DNA from 4 places in the Dietzia sp. Alg238-R159 genome. Region 2 is predicted to be linked to each of the others. Evidence: riboswitches for the same ligand, from Rfam matches in the RefSeq annotation. Region 2 holds a riboswitch; each other region holds the start of a gene.
The links. A riboswitch is a leader RNA that binds a small molecule or an ion and turns the genes downstream of it on or off. The one in region 2 is predicted to bind cobalamin.
Positions count from the first base shown of each region.

Region 1: another riboswitch for cobalamin. It lies ahead of G6R20_RS12145 (ABC transporter substrate-binding protein); the one in region 2 lies ahead of G6R20_RS17905 (energy-coupling factor ABC transporter permease).
Region 3: another riboswitch for cobalamin. It lies ahead of G6R20_RS15715 (ABC transporter substrate-binding protein); the one in region 2 lies ahead of G6R20_RS17905 (energy-coupling factor ABC transporter permease).
Region 4: another riboswitch for cobalamin. It lies ahead of cobN (cobaltochelatase subunit CobN); the one in region 2 lies ahead of G6R20_RS17905 (energy-coupling factor ABC transporter permease).

Region 1 is NZ_UNRI01000004.1:229,453-233,417, forward strand. Features, by position in the region: gene G6R20_RS12130 (iron chelate uptake ABC transporter family permease subunit) at 1-464, shown strand, start outside; gene G6R20_RS12135 (ABC transporter ATP-binding protein) at 461-1,234, shown strand; gene G6R20_RS12140 (cobalamin biosynthesis protein) at 1,212-2,342, shown strand; cobalamin riboswitch at 2,312-2,454, shown strand; gene G6R20_RS12145 (ABC transporter substrate-binding protein) at 2,575-3,573, shown strand; gene G6R20_RS12150 (iron ABC transporter permease) at 3,728-3,965, shown strand, end outside.
Region 2 is NZ_UNRI01000017.1:13,856-17,820, reverse strand. Features, by position in the region: gene G6R20_RS17920 (ABC transporter ATP-binding protein) at 1-48, opposite strand, end outside; gene cbiQ (cobalt ECF transporter T component CbiQ) at 45-773, opposite strand; gene G6R20_RS17910 (energy-coupling factor ABC transporter substrate-binding protein) at 774-1,118, opposite strand; gene G6R20_RS17905 (energy-coupling factor ABC transporter permease) at 1,115-1,855, opposite strand; cobalamin riboswitch at 1,890-2,103, opposite strand; gene G6R20_RS17900 (Nramp family divalent metal transporter) at 2,795-3,965, opposite strand, start outside.
Region 3 is NZ_UNRI01000008.1:114,304-118,268, forward strand. Features, by position in the region: gene G6R20_RS15710 (iron ABC transporter permease) at 1-876, opposite strand, end outside; gene G6R20_RS15715 (ABC transporter substrate-binding protein) at 873-1,811, opposite strand; cobalamin riboswitch at 1,900-2,044, opposite strand; gene G6R20_RS15720 (carboxymuconolactone decarboxylase family protein) at 2,200-2,616, shown strand; gene G6R20_RS15725 (long-chain fatty acid--CoA ligase) at 2,704-3,965, shown strand, end outside.
Region 4 is NZ_UNRI01000004.1:238,384-242,348, reverse strand. Features, by position in the region: gene G6R20_RS12180 (M23 family metallopeptidase) at 1-959, shown strand, start outside; cobalamin riboswitch at 1,022-1,217, shown strand; gene cobN (cobaltochelatase subunit CobN) at 1,289-3,965, shown strand, end outside.

The DNA of each region.
Region 1 (3,965 bases), on a different contig from region 2:
TGTTCTGGCTGCTGGGCTCGCTGGCGTCCGTCCGCTGGTCGGACGTGGCGGTGTGCGGCGTCGTGGTCCTGCTCGGGCTGGTGGCGTGCCTGCTGCACACCTCCAGCCTCGACGCGTTCACCTTCGGCCAGGACGCCGCGGCCGCCCTCGGCGTCAACGTGGCCCGCACGCGGCTGGTGCTCATGGTGGTGACGGCGCTCGTCACGGCCGTCATCGTGAGCACCTGCGGGGCGATCGGCTTCGTGGGTCTGGTGCTGCCGCACGCCGCGCGGGCCCTGGTCGGGGGCCGGCACCGGGTCCTCGTCCCGACCGCGGCGCTGATGGGCGCCGTGTTCGTCGTGTGGATCGACGCCGTCTCCCGCACCGTGATCGCGCCCCAGGAGTTGCCGATCGGGGTGGCGACCGCACTCATCGGCGTCCCGGCCTTCGTCGGGCTCCTCCTGCGACGGGGACACGGCCGATGACCGCCGCCCCGTCGACGCTCGAGGCGCGCTGTGTCTCGTGGTCCGTGCGCGGCCGGACCATCCTCGACGACGTCACCGTAGCTCCCGCCCCCGGCACGATGGTCGGGGTGCTGGGGCCGAACGGGTCCGGCAAGTCGACGCTCCTGCGCATCCTGACGGGCCTGCTCCGGCCCGATACCGGATCGGTGCACCTCGACGGCACGGACATCCGGTCGATCCCCCGCAAACGCCTGTCCCGGCGCGTGGCCCTGGTGGCGCAGGAGGCGACCACCGACCAGAACCCCACGGTCCGGGAGGTCATCGAACTCGGCCGCATCCCCCATCGCGCGGCCTGGTCGGGTCCGGGTCCCGGGGACGACGGGGTGGTGCGGCGCGCGGCGGCCACGACCGGCCTCGGCGACCGCCTGGACCAGCGGTACGCGACGCTGTCCGGCGGCGAGCGGCAGCGGGTGCAGATCGCGCGGGCCCTGGCCCAGGAACCCGGTGTACTGGTCCTCGACGAGCCGACCAACCACCTCGACATCCGCCACCAGCTCGACCTGCTGGCCCTGGTCCGCGCCACGGACACCACGGTGATCGCGGCCCTGCACGATCTCACCCTGGCGGCCACGTTCTGCGACCATCTGATCGTGTTGTCCGGTGGGCGACTCGTGACCGGCGGCGCGCCCCACGAGGTGCTCACCGCCGACCTGATCCGGGAGGTGTACGGAGTGGAGGCCGAGGTGACCCATGACGGGCGGGGGGCGCATGTCCGCTATCTCGCGCGCTGACCCGCGTGCGCGTCGCGGGGGCCGCGGGGGCCGCGGGGGCCGCCGGAACGCCTCCGCCGCCCGCGCGGCGGGCATCGCGGCGGGGTTCGCCCTCGATCGCCTCGTCGGCGACCCACGACGGTTCCACCCCGTCGCGGGCTTCGGCCTTGTCGCGCGCGCCGTGGAGTCGCGACTCCTGCGGCCCGGCCGGACGGCCAACGCCCAGAGGGCGGCGGGCCTGCTGTTCACCGGCGTCCTCGTGGGGAGCACCGCCGCTGCGGTGACGGCCGTCGGACGTCTCGCCGGACGGAACCGCGTCGCGGCAGTGGCGTGGGACGCGGCCGTGGTGTGGTCGTGCCTGGGCGGGTCCTCGTTGCTCGCGGTTGCGCGGCGGCAGGGTGACCTTCTCGTCCGGGGCGATCACGCGGGTTCCCGGGACCTGTTGCCGTGGTTGTGCGGACGGGATCCGGCCGCGCTCGGCCCGGAGGATCTCGCGCGAGCGGTCGTCGAGTCGGTCGCGGAGAACACCTCCGATGCGGCGGTGGCGACGCTGTTCTGGGCCGCGGTGGCGGGTTCGCCCGGCGCCGCCGTCCACCGCGCGGCCAACACGCTCGACGCGATGGTGGGTCACCGTTCGGAGCGGTACCGCCACTTCGGCACCGCTGCGGCGCGGCTCGACGACGTGCTGGGGTTCCTGCCGGCCCGGGTGGCCGGCGCGCTCGGGGTGGTCTGCGCCCCGACCGTGGGCGGGAGTCCCGCCGGGGCCCTGCGGGCGTGGCTCCGTGATGCGCGGGCGCACCCGAGCCCGAACGCCGGGGTCGTCGAGGCCGTGTGCGCGGGCGCGCTCGGGGTCAGGCTCGGCGGGCCCACGCCGTACCCGTACGGCGTGGAGGACCGGGCGGTCCTCGGTGACGGCCGGTCGGTCCGGGCCGACGACATCCGCCGCGCGGTTCTGCTGCACGACCGCGTCCAGCTGGCCACCGCCGCGATGGCCGTGCTGGGTGTGGTCGTGCGTCGCGCCGTCCTCGGGCGTCGCCGGGCCACGAAGCGCGGGTGGTCGGCTCCGCCGAGCCGGGGTACCTGCACCGCACGCGGACGCGGTGTGCCTATCCTGAGGGCGTACTGCTGACATCCGGAACGAGCAGGGGAAGACCGGTGGGAATCCGGCGCTGACCCGCAACGGTGTGTGGCCACTTTCGTGTCCGCGAGCCCGATTACCTGCCCGGATGTTCGCGACTCCGAGTACATCGCCGAGGTCTGCGATCCGGGGTCCTGTCAGGTGACGTGGTGTCGTCGTCGACTCCTACCCTCCTGCGGGTCTCACGTGTCGTCGACCGCACGACACGATCCGAGGACTGATCATGTTCCGTCGCCACCCCAGAATCACGCTCGCCACCCTCCTCGTCGCGGGGGTCGCCCTCACCGGCTGCTCCCGCGGCGAGGCGCTCGCGGAAGGCGGCCCGGTCGAGTCGTTCGCCGACCCTGTGACCGTCACCAACTGTGAGCGCGAGACCACCTACACCGCTGCGCCCCGGCGCATCATCTCGATGAATGACCACGTCACCGAGACCCTCATCCAGATGGGGGCCGGCGACCGGATCGTCGGCATGGGCTACGGCGAGCAGGACGATGTCCTGCCGGAGGTCGCCGAGCAGTTCGAGGCCATTCCGTCCCTCTCGGAGGAGTACCCCACCTGGGAGCAGATCGTGGACCTCGAGCCGGACCTCGTGGTGGCCGGGATGCGCAGCGCCTTCGACGACAAGGAAGGCCGCAGCCGCGACGCCCTCGAGGCCGCGGGGATCAACACCTTCCTGTTCTCCGAGTACTGCGGAGAAGGCTTCGGTGACCTGTCGATGCTCGAGACCGACTTCTCCCAGCTCGGCCGGATCCTCGACGTCGAGCCGGGGGCACGGGACCTCACGGACCGGATCTCCGCCGAGATGAGGGAGGTCCGAGAGACGCTCGATGCGTCGGGTGCCACCGGCACCCCCACGTTCTTCTACGACGGCGGCGAATCAGAACCGACGACGATCGGCGGCGTGGGCATCGGACAACTGATCGGCGAGTACGCGGGCGCGGACAACATCTTCTCCGAGGGCGACCGCCCCTATCTCACGTCCACATGGGAGATCCTGGGCGAGCGTCAGCCCGAGGCGATCGTGGTACTCGACTACGGCGCCACCAGCGCGGAGGACAAGATCGCCTACCTGCGCGCGCAGCCCATCATGTCCACGACGCCGGCAATCCGTGAGAACCGCATCGTGGTGGTCCCGCTGTCCGACTTCTTCGAGAGCTCGCGGATGACGACCTCCACCGAGACCATCGCCCGTGAGCTGCACCCGCACGCGTTCGGGCAGTGACATGACGACCGTCGCCGAGAACACCGGCGGGCGCGTTGACCGCGCCGGCACGGGCATCGATCCCCGCCCCGGCTCCGGGCGCATCGCCGATGCCCCGCCCACCGGGCGGCGGTCGCTGTGGCTCATCTGCCTCCCGCTCGTGGCGGTGCTCGCGATGACGATCGCGGCCGGGGTCTCCCTGGGCTCGGTGTCCATCCCGATCGGGGACGTGTGGGCGATCGTCGCGCACCGACTGGCGCCGGGGGTCTTCGACCCGTGGTGGACCGACGCCCGCGAGGCGATCGTCCTCGAGTCGCGACTGCCCCGGGCGCTCATGGCGGCGGCCGTGGGCGCGTCGCTGGCCGTGGCGGGTGGCGTCGCCCAGGCGGTCACCCGCAATCCGCTCGCCGACC
Region 2 (3,965 bases):
GAGACGTCGGTAGCCAAACCGGGCACCGCGCAGCGCCAAGATCGTCACGTCATCACCCCCAGTAGCAACACAGACACGAGAACCAGGCAAATCACGAGCACGCGGGCGGCCGAAACTGGAGTCGCTTCGGTGAGAACTTCGGTGTGGCCGCGTTCGGCGCGCATGGCCATGGCGTCGTCGATCGCCCGTGCCCGCCTGATCGACAGGACGAAGACGGAGGCGAACTGCGTTCCGATAGAGGTGATCGCGGCTTGGGCGGTGCGTTGCCCGAGTCTGAGGTCGTGGGCATGTCGCAGCGTGCGGGTGGAGTCGAGCAGTAGGCCGATGAGTCGGTAGGTGGTGTCCACGATATGCGCCAGCGGGGCGGGCAGTCCGGCCCGCCGGCCGGCGGCCAAGAGGTCGGCGACGGGCGTGGTGCACGCCAGGGTGATGGTGGCGGCCGTCGCGGCGATGGCCCGGCTCACCGTCCGCCAGGCGGTATCGACCCCGGACGGATCCACCACCAGTCGCCAGCCCACTACGTCCAGCACGAGGGGACCGGTGCCCAGGACGAGGAATGCAACGGGGGCGAGCAGCGCCGCGAGGTAGATCCTGGCGGGGACGCGTGCCAGCGCCAGCGCGCACAGGCAACAGACGGCCAGGATCGCGGCGTGGCCCACTGGTGGCGGCACGAGCAGTGCTGCCACCAGCAGACCGCCGAAGAGCAGCAGTTTCTCCGCTACCGGGAGGTCCGTCCAGCGGTTGTGGGACGCCGCGAGTTCGAGCGGGTTCACCTAGTGCCCGGTCGGGCCTGGGGTCGTCGCCTTCGCCTGGTCGCGCTGCTGTCTGCTGCGTGTCCGCAAGACGCCGAGTCCGTATCCCACAATCCCGCCGCCGATCCCGGCTTGCAGGGCGAACACTCCCGATTCGACCTCCCCCGGCAGCTCGGGCAGAAGCGGCTCGAACCACGGCTCATAGCCGGGAGCGATCTCGCTGATGGTTCCTTCCGCCTGCCCGTCCGCGCCCTCGAACTCGCCACCCGCCCCTGCGCCGTAGACCAGGGAAAACACAGCGACTGCGAACGCCGCGGCGACCATTCCCATCAGCACCCACACGCTGAGATGCTTCATCCCGCTCATCGCACCGACTCCGTGCTCTCAACCCGGTCGCCACTGTCCCCGAGACCGGCGAAGCTTCCCGCCCCGCCCAGCCGCGCCCTGCGAAAGAAGCCCACTAGGTTGAGCTCACGGGAGGCGATTCGCAGCAGCACGCTGACGATCACCACCACGATCAGTGCCTCAACAACAGCCAGTGGGATCTGGGTGATCGCGAAGACGGCCAGGAACTCGGCCATCGAGTGCCACAGGCCGTGTTCGGCGCTCGGGAACGCCAGGGCGAGCTGCGCGCTGGTGACGAGATACGTCACCAGGTCCGCCAGGAACGCGGCGACGAAGACCGCGCCGAGCAGCGGCACCGTGACCCGTCGGCACAGGACGAACGCACCGTAGGCGACCCACGGTCCAGCGATTCCCATGGAGAACACGTTTGCGCCGAGCGTGGTGATGCCGCCATGTGCCAGCAGCAACGCCTGGAAGATCAACACCACGGTGGCGACGAAGGCCATAACGGGGGGACGGAAGATGATCGTGCCCAGCCCGGTCCCGGTGGGATGCGAGCTCGAGCCCGTCACCGACGGGAGCTTGATGGCAGACATGACGAACGTGAACGCCCCGGCCACGCCGAGCAGGACGCCCGCCTCCGGTGTCTGACGGACGGTCCTGATGGCCTCGCGCGCGCCGTGGATCACGAACGGCGCCGCGACGGCCGTCCATGCCACGGCATGGGCCGTGGGAAGGAAACCCTCTGCAATATGCACTTCTTCGAACCTCTCTGCCCGTCACCTCGCGGGCACTTGTGGTGGAAGCTACGGCCGGTCTCCTGGCTCGCGGACTCCACCGGCAGACCCCCGTCAGGGACGCACCGGATCGCCGCCGATCCGCCTTCCCACCCACACAACGCGTGCGAGCAGTGACATAAAGGACCAGCAGCATCGTCCGTTCACAGTGGCGAGGGCCGCCCCGGTCTCACACCGGGTTCCCGAACACCGCAGCTGAGCAGATCCTAACCCCCGCCGCCCAGGAGAACTCACCTCCCATAGACGCTCCGTCCGCGTGACCTCGTCCGCGTCCCTCGCTCGGGTAGGCATCTGCAGCAGCGAGCCGACATCAGGGTGTGTTCTATGCTCACCACGTGTCGGCTGATCGGCTGCGGTCTGAGCTCCCCCCAGCGCTGAGCCGAGGGGCACGAGGCCCGAGTCGATCGCCCGCGAAACCGGTCGGATCGCCTTGGGCACGGCGTCCGGACGTCGTCCGCCAGCTGGTGTGGAAGCCCGATGCGCAGGGGACGCCGTGCCGCGCGCGGACGCGTAGATCGCTATCTTAACCCTAAAACCTTATCACAGTTTGGGGGCGTCAGGCACCGCCTCTGACCTGCACGTTGAACGCGCCGATAATTTATCTTATGACAAGCTAATGGTGTCGAGTTTCCGATCGCGCGAACTCTGTACCCCACCGAACCGTTCCCCACATTCGTATCGGTCAACCCCAGCGCGACCTGCGCGTGGGTGGATCTCGGGCCTGCGCTTCGTTGCTTGCGCCACCTTGACCGCAGGGAAATGACGGAATGGTGGAGCAGGTCGCCACCTGCGGACCGTTGTCGAGACTCGTGTTTCATACCACGCGTTCGCACCACGCGGAGCCCCTCCGGACGGTGCAACATGCCGCAGCAACAATGGTGCACCATAGGGTGGTGTAACTCAGGCAATTCCCGTCTCGAGAGCCACCAGCGCGACATTCAAAGCAATGATTACAGCAGCGATCGCCCAGCCCAGGAATGTTGTTTCGCGCGCATTGACCGAGGCGCCCATGAGGGATTTTCGGGAAGTGAGCCACACCAATGGCACCAGCGCAAACGGGATGCCAAACGACAGAATTACCTGGCTCAGAATCAGCGCGTACGTGGGATCAACCCCGGCTGCTAGCACAATAATGGATGGGATAATGGTGATGAGCCTGCGGGTGAGGAGTTTCATCCGGGTACGAAACAGGCCCCCCATGATGTCGCTGCCCGCGTAGGCGCCAACGGCAGTTGATGCGAGCCCTGAAGCCAATAGCGCGATTGCGAACATAAGACTGGCTGTCGTGCCGAGGGTGTTCTCGATCGCAGCGTGAGCCCCTTCAATAGTCTCAGTGCCCGCCACTCCGGGGAGCACTGATGCCGCCACAAGCAGCATCACTAGGTTCACTGACCCGGCGATCGTCAACGCGATAGTCACATCTACCCGAGTTGCCCTGATTAACCGGGAAAGCGGGTAGGTCCTCTCTGTACCGAACCTGTCACGGGCGAGTGAGGAGTGCGCGTAGATTGCGTGCGGCATGACCGTTGCCCCGAGAATACTTGCTGCCAGCAACACCGATTGGGCGCCGTCGAAGCGGGGGATCATGCCACCTAGTACTGCACCAGGCTCGGGCGGAGCAATGAACAGGCCGTAACAGAACCCGATGACGATCACGAGCATGAGGCCGATGATCGCGAACTCAAACGTTCTCGCTCCACGTTGAGCTTGCAGCAAGAGAAGCCCTGTGGAGATGACTCCCGTGATAACAGCACCGGCGACAAGGGGGACATCGAACAAGATCCACAGCGCGACGGCGCCCCCGATGACTTCAGCGACATCGGTAGCGATCGCGACGCATTGGGCCTGCAACCCATACAGGACACGCCATGCCCGGTTGGCGATGCGCTGACCGAGAAGCTCAGCCATGCTCGACCCAGTAACCAACCCGAGCTTGGCCGAAAGGTACTGGACCAGCCACGCCGCTGCGTTCGCCGCAACAAGCACCCATACCAACAAGTACCCGAACTGAGCCCCGGCAGACATGTTGACGGCAACATTTCCAGGGTCAAGGTAGGCCACACCCGCGACT
Region 3 (3,965 bases), on a different contig from region 2:
CACCGGCAGCAGCAGGCGGTGCCCCGGCCCGATGAGCATCCGCACGGCGTGCGGGATGACGATGCCCACGAACCCGATCAGGCCCGACACGGACACCACCGCCGCCGTGCCGAGGGTGGCCACGCTGATGAGGACCAGGCGCACCCGCGCCGGGGCGATCCCCAGCGTCGCGGCCTCGGCGTCCCCGACCGCCATCACGTCGAGGGTGCGGCGGAACAGGGCGATCACGGCCACCGCCACGAGCACGTACGGCAGCACCGTCTGCACGTCGGTCCAGCCGCTGGTCGTGAGGCGGCCGAGCGTCCACGAGTACACCTGCCGCAGGGTCTCGTCGTGGCGCTGCATGAAGAACGTCTGGATGGCGCTGGCGAACGCCGCCACGGCGACGCCGGCGAGGATGATGACCACCTCGCTGCGTCCACCGCCGACACTGCGGCCCAGCGTGTAGGTGGCCAGCACCGCGATCATGCCGCCGGCGAACGCGGCGGGCGGCACCATCGCCGAGCCCATCGCGCCGCCCACGACGATCGCCAGGGTGGCGCCCAGCCCCGCCCCGCTGGACACCCCGAGCAGGTACGGGTCGGCGAGCGGGTTGCGGAACACGCCCTGGTAGGTGGCCCCGGCGATCGCGAGCATCGCGCCGACGATCGCGCCCAGCACCACGCGTGGGATGCGGATCTCCCAGAGGATGACCTGCTGACGTTCGGTGAACCCCGAGTTGATGTCGACGAGCGGCAGCCGGCCCACCAGTTCGAGCACCACGCCGCCCGGGGTGAGGCCGGCCGGGCCGATGAGGGTGCCGAGCAGGACCGCCGCGGCCAGCAACAGCGTCGCCCCGCCCAGCACGAGGGCGCGGCGGGGCGACGGGCGGGTCACGAGGCGGGCTGGTTCGCGGGGCTCTCCGCGGTCTCCGGCGCGGCGTCGGGCACCGCGGTGACGATCGCGGCGACCTCGCGCATGAAGTCGACCACGCGCGGGCCCCACCGGCTGGACAGGTCCTCGTCGACCACGTGGACGCGCCCGTCGCGCACGGCGGTGAGTCCGTCCCAACCCGGCCGCTCGGCCACGACCTCCGGGGTGATGCCGCAGCACTGGCCGTCGGCGAGGAACACGAGGTCCGGGTCGGCCTCGAGGATGAGTTCCTCGGACAGCTGCGGGTAGGGGTCGTCGCCGGTGGCGATCGAGGTTAGGCCGAACAGGGAGTAGATCTCCCCGACGTAGGTGTCGTCGGTGACGGTGTAGTAGGTGTCGTCGAGCTCGTGGAAGTACGTCAGCGGGGTCTCGCGCTCCGGCACCGAGGCGACGATCTCGTCGATCTCGCTCTGCATCCGCGACACGAGTTCGGCGGCCTCGCCGATGTGCCCGGTGGCCGCCCCGACCTGCTCGAGCTGGGTGTAGGTGTCGTCGAGGGTCTGCGCGGCGGGCAGCTGCAGCACCTCGACGCCGGAGCGTTCGAGGCCGGCCACGATGTCCCCGGTGTCGTCGGTGAGCACGACGAGGTCCGGCGCGTATCCCAGGATCGCCTCGAGGTTGGGCGTGTAGCCGGACAGGTCGGTGACCGGGGCGTCGGAGGGGAAGTCGGACCGCTCGTCGACCGCCACGACGCTGTCCCCGGCGCCGACGGCGTAGAGCATCTCGGTGGTGGTGGGGGCCAGCGACACGATCGCCTGCGGTTCCTCCGCCGCGGCGGAGGTCTGGTCGGCCGGGGCCGGCTCGTCGCCGCCGGTGCCGCTGCCGCTGCACGCGGAGGCGACCAGCGCCAGGGCGGCCAGGGGGGCGAGCAGCAGCGAGCGGGCTCGTGGATGGTGCATGGCATCCTCCGTGATTCGGAGGAAGAAAACAGCTCGGGCCGCGGCCTGGGCCGCTGCACGCGACCGTCCTTCGTCCGAGGTCAGTACGTACGGCTGCCGCGGAACCGGCCGACCTGGCTCGCCCGTCCTGAGACGGGATCACAGTTGCGGGACAGCGTCGGATTCGCACCGACTTCCGCCGAGTTGCCGCGGGGTCCGACGCTGGTGGCCGGACCCGTCGAGGGTATCCCACCCGTCGTCGCGTCCGCCCATCCCATACATCCGCTGTCGCCCCTGTCCGAGCCGTCCCCGCGCCTGGCCGGGGCGGGGCGAGGTCACGCGGAGCTGGTGACGACGGTCGGGGAGGATGGATCGCGATACCTGTCGGCAGTGGGAGAGGACCGTGGAGATGACGACGACGACGAGTTCTGCAGGCGAGGGGCCTTCGGCCGCGGATCTGCGCGAGCAGGGTTTCGCGACCAGGCGCGAGGTGATGAGCGACGACTTCGTCGACCGGGCCATGGACCGGGCTGTCGGGACGGAGTCGGAGGCGATCCAGCACGTGGTCGCAGAGAACGTGTGGGGCAACATCTGGAACCGGCCCGGGTTGGACCGACGGGATCGCAGCCTGCTTAATATCGGGATGCTCGTGGCACTGCGCGCGGACGCCGAGCCGGCGGGGCATGTACGCGGCGGGTTGACCAACGGGTTGACCCGCGAGGAGATCACCGAGGCGGTCATCCACGCCTCGGAGTACTGCGGCGCGCCGGCGGCCCTCGCGGCGACGAGGACCGTCCAGACCGTCTTCGACGACCTCGACGGGTGATCGCCCACACGGCCCAAGGACGTCATGGACGTCAGGTAGTCTCGACACGAGAGTGACAGACGCCACCCCTCGATCAAGGAGCCCCTCATGAAGAGCACGATGATGCCGGAGCAGTTGAACATCAGCACGATCCTGCAGTTCGGTGCGACCGTCCACTCCGATGCGGTCGTCACCACCTGGACCGATCAGGGACCACGGAAGATCACCTACGGCGATCTGGGCAAGCACGCCGCGCAGCTGGCCAACGCGCTGCGTTCCCTGGGGGTCGACGGTGACCAGCGGGTCGCCACATTCCAGTGGAACAACTCCGAGCACTTGGAGGCCTACCTCGCGATCCCGTCCATGGGCGCCGTGCTGCATCCGCTGAACATCCGGCTGTTCCCGGACCAGCTCGAGTTCGTGGCCAACCACGCAGAGGACAAGGTCGTGATCGTCGACCCGAGCCTCGTCCCGCTCCTGCAGCCGCTCCTGCCCCGGTTCTCGACGGTCGAGCACGTCATCGTCACCGGTGGGGGCGCCGCGAACCTCGAGGCTCCCGAGGGCATCCAGGTGCACGACTACGACGCGCTCCTCGCCGCCCAGCCCACCGAGTTCGATTGGCCGGAGGTCGACGAGAACTCCGGCGCCGCGATGGCCTACACCTCGGGCACCACCGGCGACCCGAAGGGCGTCGTCTACTCGCACCGGTCGATCTACCTCCACTCGATGCAGGTGTGCATGTCCGACGGCATGGACATCTCGCTCGACGACAACGTGCTGGCGATCGTGCCGATGTTCCACGCCATGTCGTGGGGCCTGCCGTACGCCGCGTTCATGGTGGGCGCCTCGCTGCTCATGCCGGAGCGTTTCCTACAGCCCGAGCCGCTGGCCGCGATGATCGCCTCCGAGCGTCCGACGCTGGCCGCCGCCGTCCCCACGATCTGGCAGGCAGTGGACGCGTACAGCGTGGACCACCCCATCGACATGTCGAGCTTCCGTGCGGTCGTCGTGGGCGGCAGCTCGTGCCCGCCGGAGCTGATCCGCAAGTTCCGGGACAAATACGGGATCAACATCGTCCACGCGTGGGGCATGACCGAGACCTCGCCCATCGGCACCCTGTCCCGCCCGAAGGCCTCCCTGCCGGAGGAGAAGCAGTTCGAGCTCCGCATGACGCAGGGCCGACTCATCGCCGGCGTGAAGGCCCGTATCGTCGACGATTCCGGCCAGGCCCTGCCATGGGACGGCGAGTCCGTCGGCGAGCTGGAGGTCCGCGGCCCGTGGATCACCGGCAGTTACTACAAGGTGGACGCCTCGGACTCCTTCGACGACGGCTGGCTGCGCACCGGCGACGTGGGGTATATCAAGCCCGA
Region 4 (3,965 bases), on a different contig from region 2:
TGGACCCGGACTGCGTCTTCGGTGACTGCAACCGCCTGCGCGACCTGCCCGCCGGGTACGTCGACACCGCGCAGATCCCGCCGCAGGAGAGCCGGGTCATGTTCATCGACTTCACCCTCGACTCGCTCGACCAGGCCCCGGACGCGGTGCTGCACCACCTCTACGGGACCGGTGCCGCCTCGCCGGCGTTCGGGGAGCCGGGACCCATCGACTACCTTACGACACCGGTTGCCTTCTCCACCCGCACCGTGCCGGTCATCGCGCCGCCCGTGCGGGGCGAGAACTGGGTGGCCCTCAACGGGTGTTGCGAACCGGGGTTCCCGCACCGCAGTTCGGTGATGTCGGTCAACGGCAAACTCAACAACAGCCAGCGGTTCGCAATCGACTGGAAGCGCACCAACGACCAGGGCGAGTTCTACACCGGCGACAGGAACCACAACGAGAGCTACGTGGACTACGGCGCCGAGATCCTCGCCGTCGCCGACGCCACCGTCGTCTCGGTCCTCGACGGGATGGAGGCCAATGCGCCGGGGGTCCTGCCCGCCAGCAACCCGGAACTGGCGTCCAAGCTCACCGTCGAGAACGTGGACGGCAACCACGTGGTGCTCGACCTCGGCGACGGCGTGTACGCGATGTACGCACACATGATCTCCGGCTCGGTCACGGTGAAACCCGGCGACACGGTGACCGAGGGGCAGGTGCTGGGCAAGCTCGGGAACACCGGCAATGCCAACGCCTCGCACCTTCACTTCCAGCTCATGGACGGGCCGAGCCTGCTCGAGGCCGACTCGCTGCCGTACGAGCTGAAGGGGTTCGACTACGCCGGGCAGGTCCCGCCGCAGCGGATCGCCGACGCCGACGACTTCCTGTCCGGCACCTTCGTCGACGAGGCGACCCTCTCGCCGGAGCCGCGGAGAGGCGAGCTGCCACTCAACCTCGCGGTGGTGGACTTCCCCTGACCGGGATGGCCGTCCCTGGCTGACGCGAGGCAGCCGGTCGGCCACGGGCGGGGTGCGCCGGATAGGCTCGCCGGTGCCGTGGTGCTCGGGAAGCCGGAGGAAAAGCCGGCGCGGCCCTCGCCACTGTAGTCGCGGAGTCGCGCACCCTCGTCCGTCCCTCACGGGGCGGAGACCACTGGACCCTCCAGGATCCGGGAAGGTCGGTCGCACGGCGTTGATGCGAAAGCCAGGAGACCGGCCACGGCGACATGTTCCACGAGGGTTTGGAGAAGAACATGCGCCCCGACCGGCGTTCGGCGTCCCCTGATGACGCCTCGGCACAGCACGACGTGCCCCGCATCACCCTGTTGTCCACCTCCGATACGGACCTGCTCTCCGCGCGCGAATCCGGCGCGGCGTTCACGCTCGGCAACCCGTCCCGACTCGACGTCGAGGCGAATCTGCCCGCACTGCTCGTCGGCGCCGACCTGGTGGTGGTCCGCATTCTCGGCTCCCGACGATCCTGGGAGGCCGGGTTCGCCGCCGTGCTCGGCGCGGGCGTCCCGGTAGTGGTCCTGGGTGGGGAGCAGACCCCCGACGCCGACCTGATGGAGCTGTCCACGGTCCCGATCGGCATCGCGGCCGAGGCGCACCGCTATCTCGCCGAGGGCGGCCCGGGCAACCTCGCGCAGCTGCACGCATTCCTGGCCGACACCGTGCTGCTCACCGGCGTCGGGTTCGAGCCGCCGGAGAACGTGCCGGTGTGGGGTATGCCGCCGCGGCCGGACACGACGGAAGCCCCCGGCCTGCCCCGCGTCGGAGTGCTCTACTACCGCGCCCACGAGGTGAGCGGGAACTCCGGGTTCGCGCACTCGCTGGCCGACGCGATCGACGCCGCTGGCGCGGTGGGAGTGCCGGTCTTCGCCGGCTCCCTGCGCTCGGCCCCCGACGAGCTGTTTGACGCGCTCGGCACTCTCGATGCGCTGGTCGTGACGGTTCTCGCTGCCGGCGGCACCACGCCCGGCGCGGTGAGTGCGGGCGGCGAGGACGAGACGTGGGACGTCGAGCGCATCGCCGCGCTGGACATCCCCGTCCTGCAGGGCCTGTGCCTGACGTGGAGCCGGGAGGACTGGTCTGCCTCAGACGACGGCGTCAACCCGCTGGACTCCGCCAACCAGATCGCGATCCCCGAGTTCGACGGCCGGATCATCACCGCGCCGTTCTCGTTCAAGGAGATCGACGCCGACGGCCTGCCCCGCTACGTGGCCGATCCGGAGCGGTGCGCGCGCGTCGCCGGGATCGCCGTGGCCCACGCGCGGCTGCGCCATGTGGCGCCCGCCGACCGCAAGGTCGCGCTGGTCCTGTCGGCCTATCCGACCAAGCACTCCCGCATCGGCAACGCCGTCGGCCTGGACACCCCGGTCTCGACCATCCGCCTGCTGCGCCGGATGCGCGACGAGGGCTACGACCTGGGCCCGGACGACGGCCCCATCGCGCAGTATCTTGATCAATCGAGTCTGGACCCCGCCGGGGCCGCCGGGGACTACGCCGACGACACCGCCGCCGGCGACGCCCTCATCCACGCGCTCATCGACGCGGGCGGGCAGGACGAGGAGTGGCTCACCAGCGCCCAGCTCACCGACAGTCACGTGCGGATCTCCACCGACGACTACCTGCGCTGGACCGCGGACCTGCCCGAGGCGCTGCGTGCGGAGATGGTCGAGGCGTGGGGGCCCGCGCCGGGCGAGCTGTTCGTCAACGACGCCGGCGAGATCGTCCTGGCCACCATCCAGGCCGGCAATGTCGTCCTGTTGATCCAGCCGCCCCGCGGCTTCGGCGAGAACCCGGTCGCCATCTATCACGACCCCGAGCTCGCGCCGTCCCACCACTACCTGGCCGCCTATCGCTGGCTCGCCCACGGCTTCGGGGCGCATGCGCTGGTGCACATCGGCAAACACGGCTCGCTCGAATGGCTGCCGGGCAAGAACGCGGCGCTCTCGGCGGACTGTGCCACCGACGCGGCGATCGCCGACCTTCCGCTGATCTACCCGTTCCTCGTCAACGACCCCGGCGAGGGCGCGCAGGCCAAGCGCCGTGCGCACGCGACGATCGTCGACCACCTGGTCCCGCCCATGGCGCGTGCCGAGTCGTACGGGGACATCGCGCGGCTGGAGCAGCTGCTCGACGAGTACGGGAACATCGCGTCGATGGATCCGGCCAAGCTCCCGGCCATCCGCGCGCAGATCTGGACCCTCATGCAGTCCGCGCACATGCACGAGGACCTTGGCCTCGAGCAGCGGCCCGACGACGAGGAGTTCGACGACTTCCTCCTCCACGTCGACGGCTGGTTGTGCGAGATCAAGGACGTTCAGATCCGCGACGGCCTGCACGTCCTGGGCCAGGCGCCCGCGGGCGAGGCGCGCGTCAACCTGGTGCTGGCGATCCTGCGGGCCTCGCAGGTGTGGGGCGGCGAGTCCGGCGCGGTTCCGGGCCTGCGCCGCGCACTCGGGCTGGCCGAGGGCGCGCCGACCGAGGAGGTCGACCGGGTCGAGGCGCTCGCCAAGGCGCTGGTCGAGGGGATGGACGCGCGGGAGTGGGACGTCGCCGCGGTGCCCGACGTCCTCGCCGCCGCGGGCCTCACCGCGGGTGGGGCGGGTGACGGCGGCGCGGGTGACGGCGCGCCAGAGGGCGACGACGACGAGGTCGCGCAGGTGCTCGAGTTCGCCGCCCGCGAGGTGGTGCCGCGCCTGGCCGCCACTGTCGACGAGCTGGACGCCGTCATCCACGCACTGGACGGCGGGTTCATCCCGGCCGGGCCCTCGGGATCCCCGCTGCGGGGTCTGGTCAATGTGCTGCCCACGGGCCGGAACTTCTACACGGTGGACCCGCGCGCCGTCCCGTCGCGGCTGGCGTGGGAGACCGGTCAGGCCATGGCGGACTCGCTGCTGGACCGGCACGTCGCCGAGACCGGGGAGTACCCGAGCTCGGTGGGGCTGTCGATCTGGGGCACCTCGGCCATGCGCACCT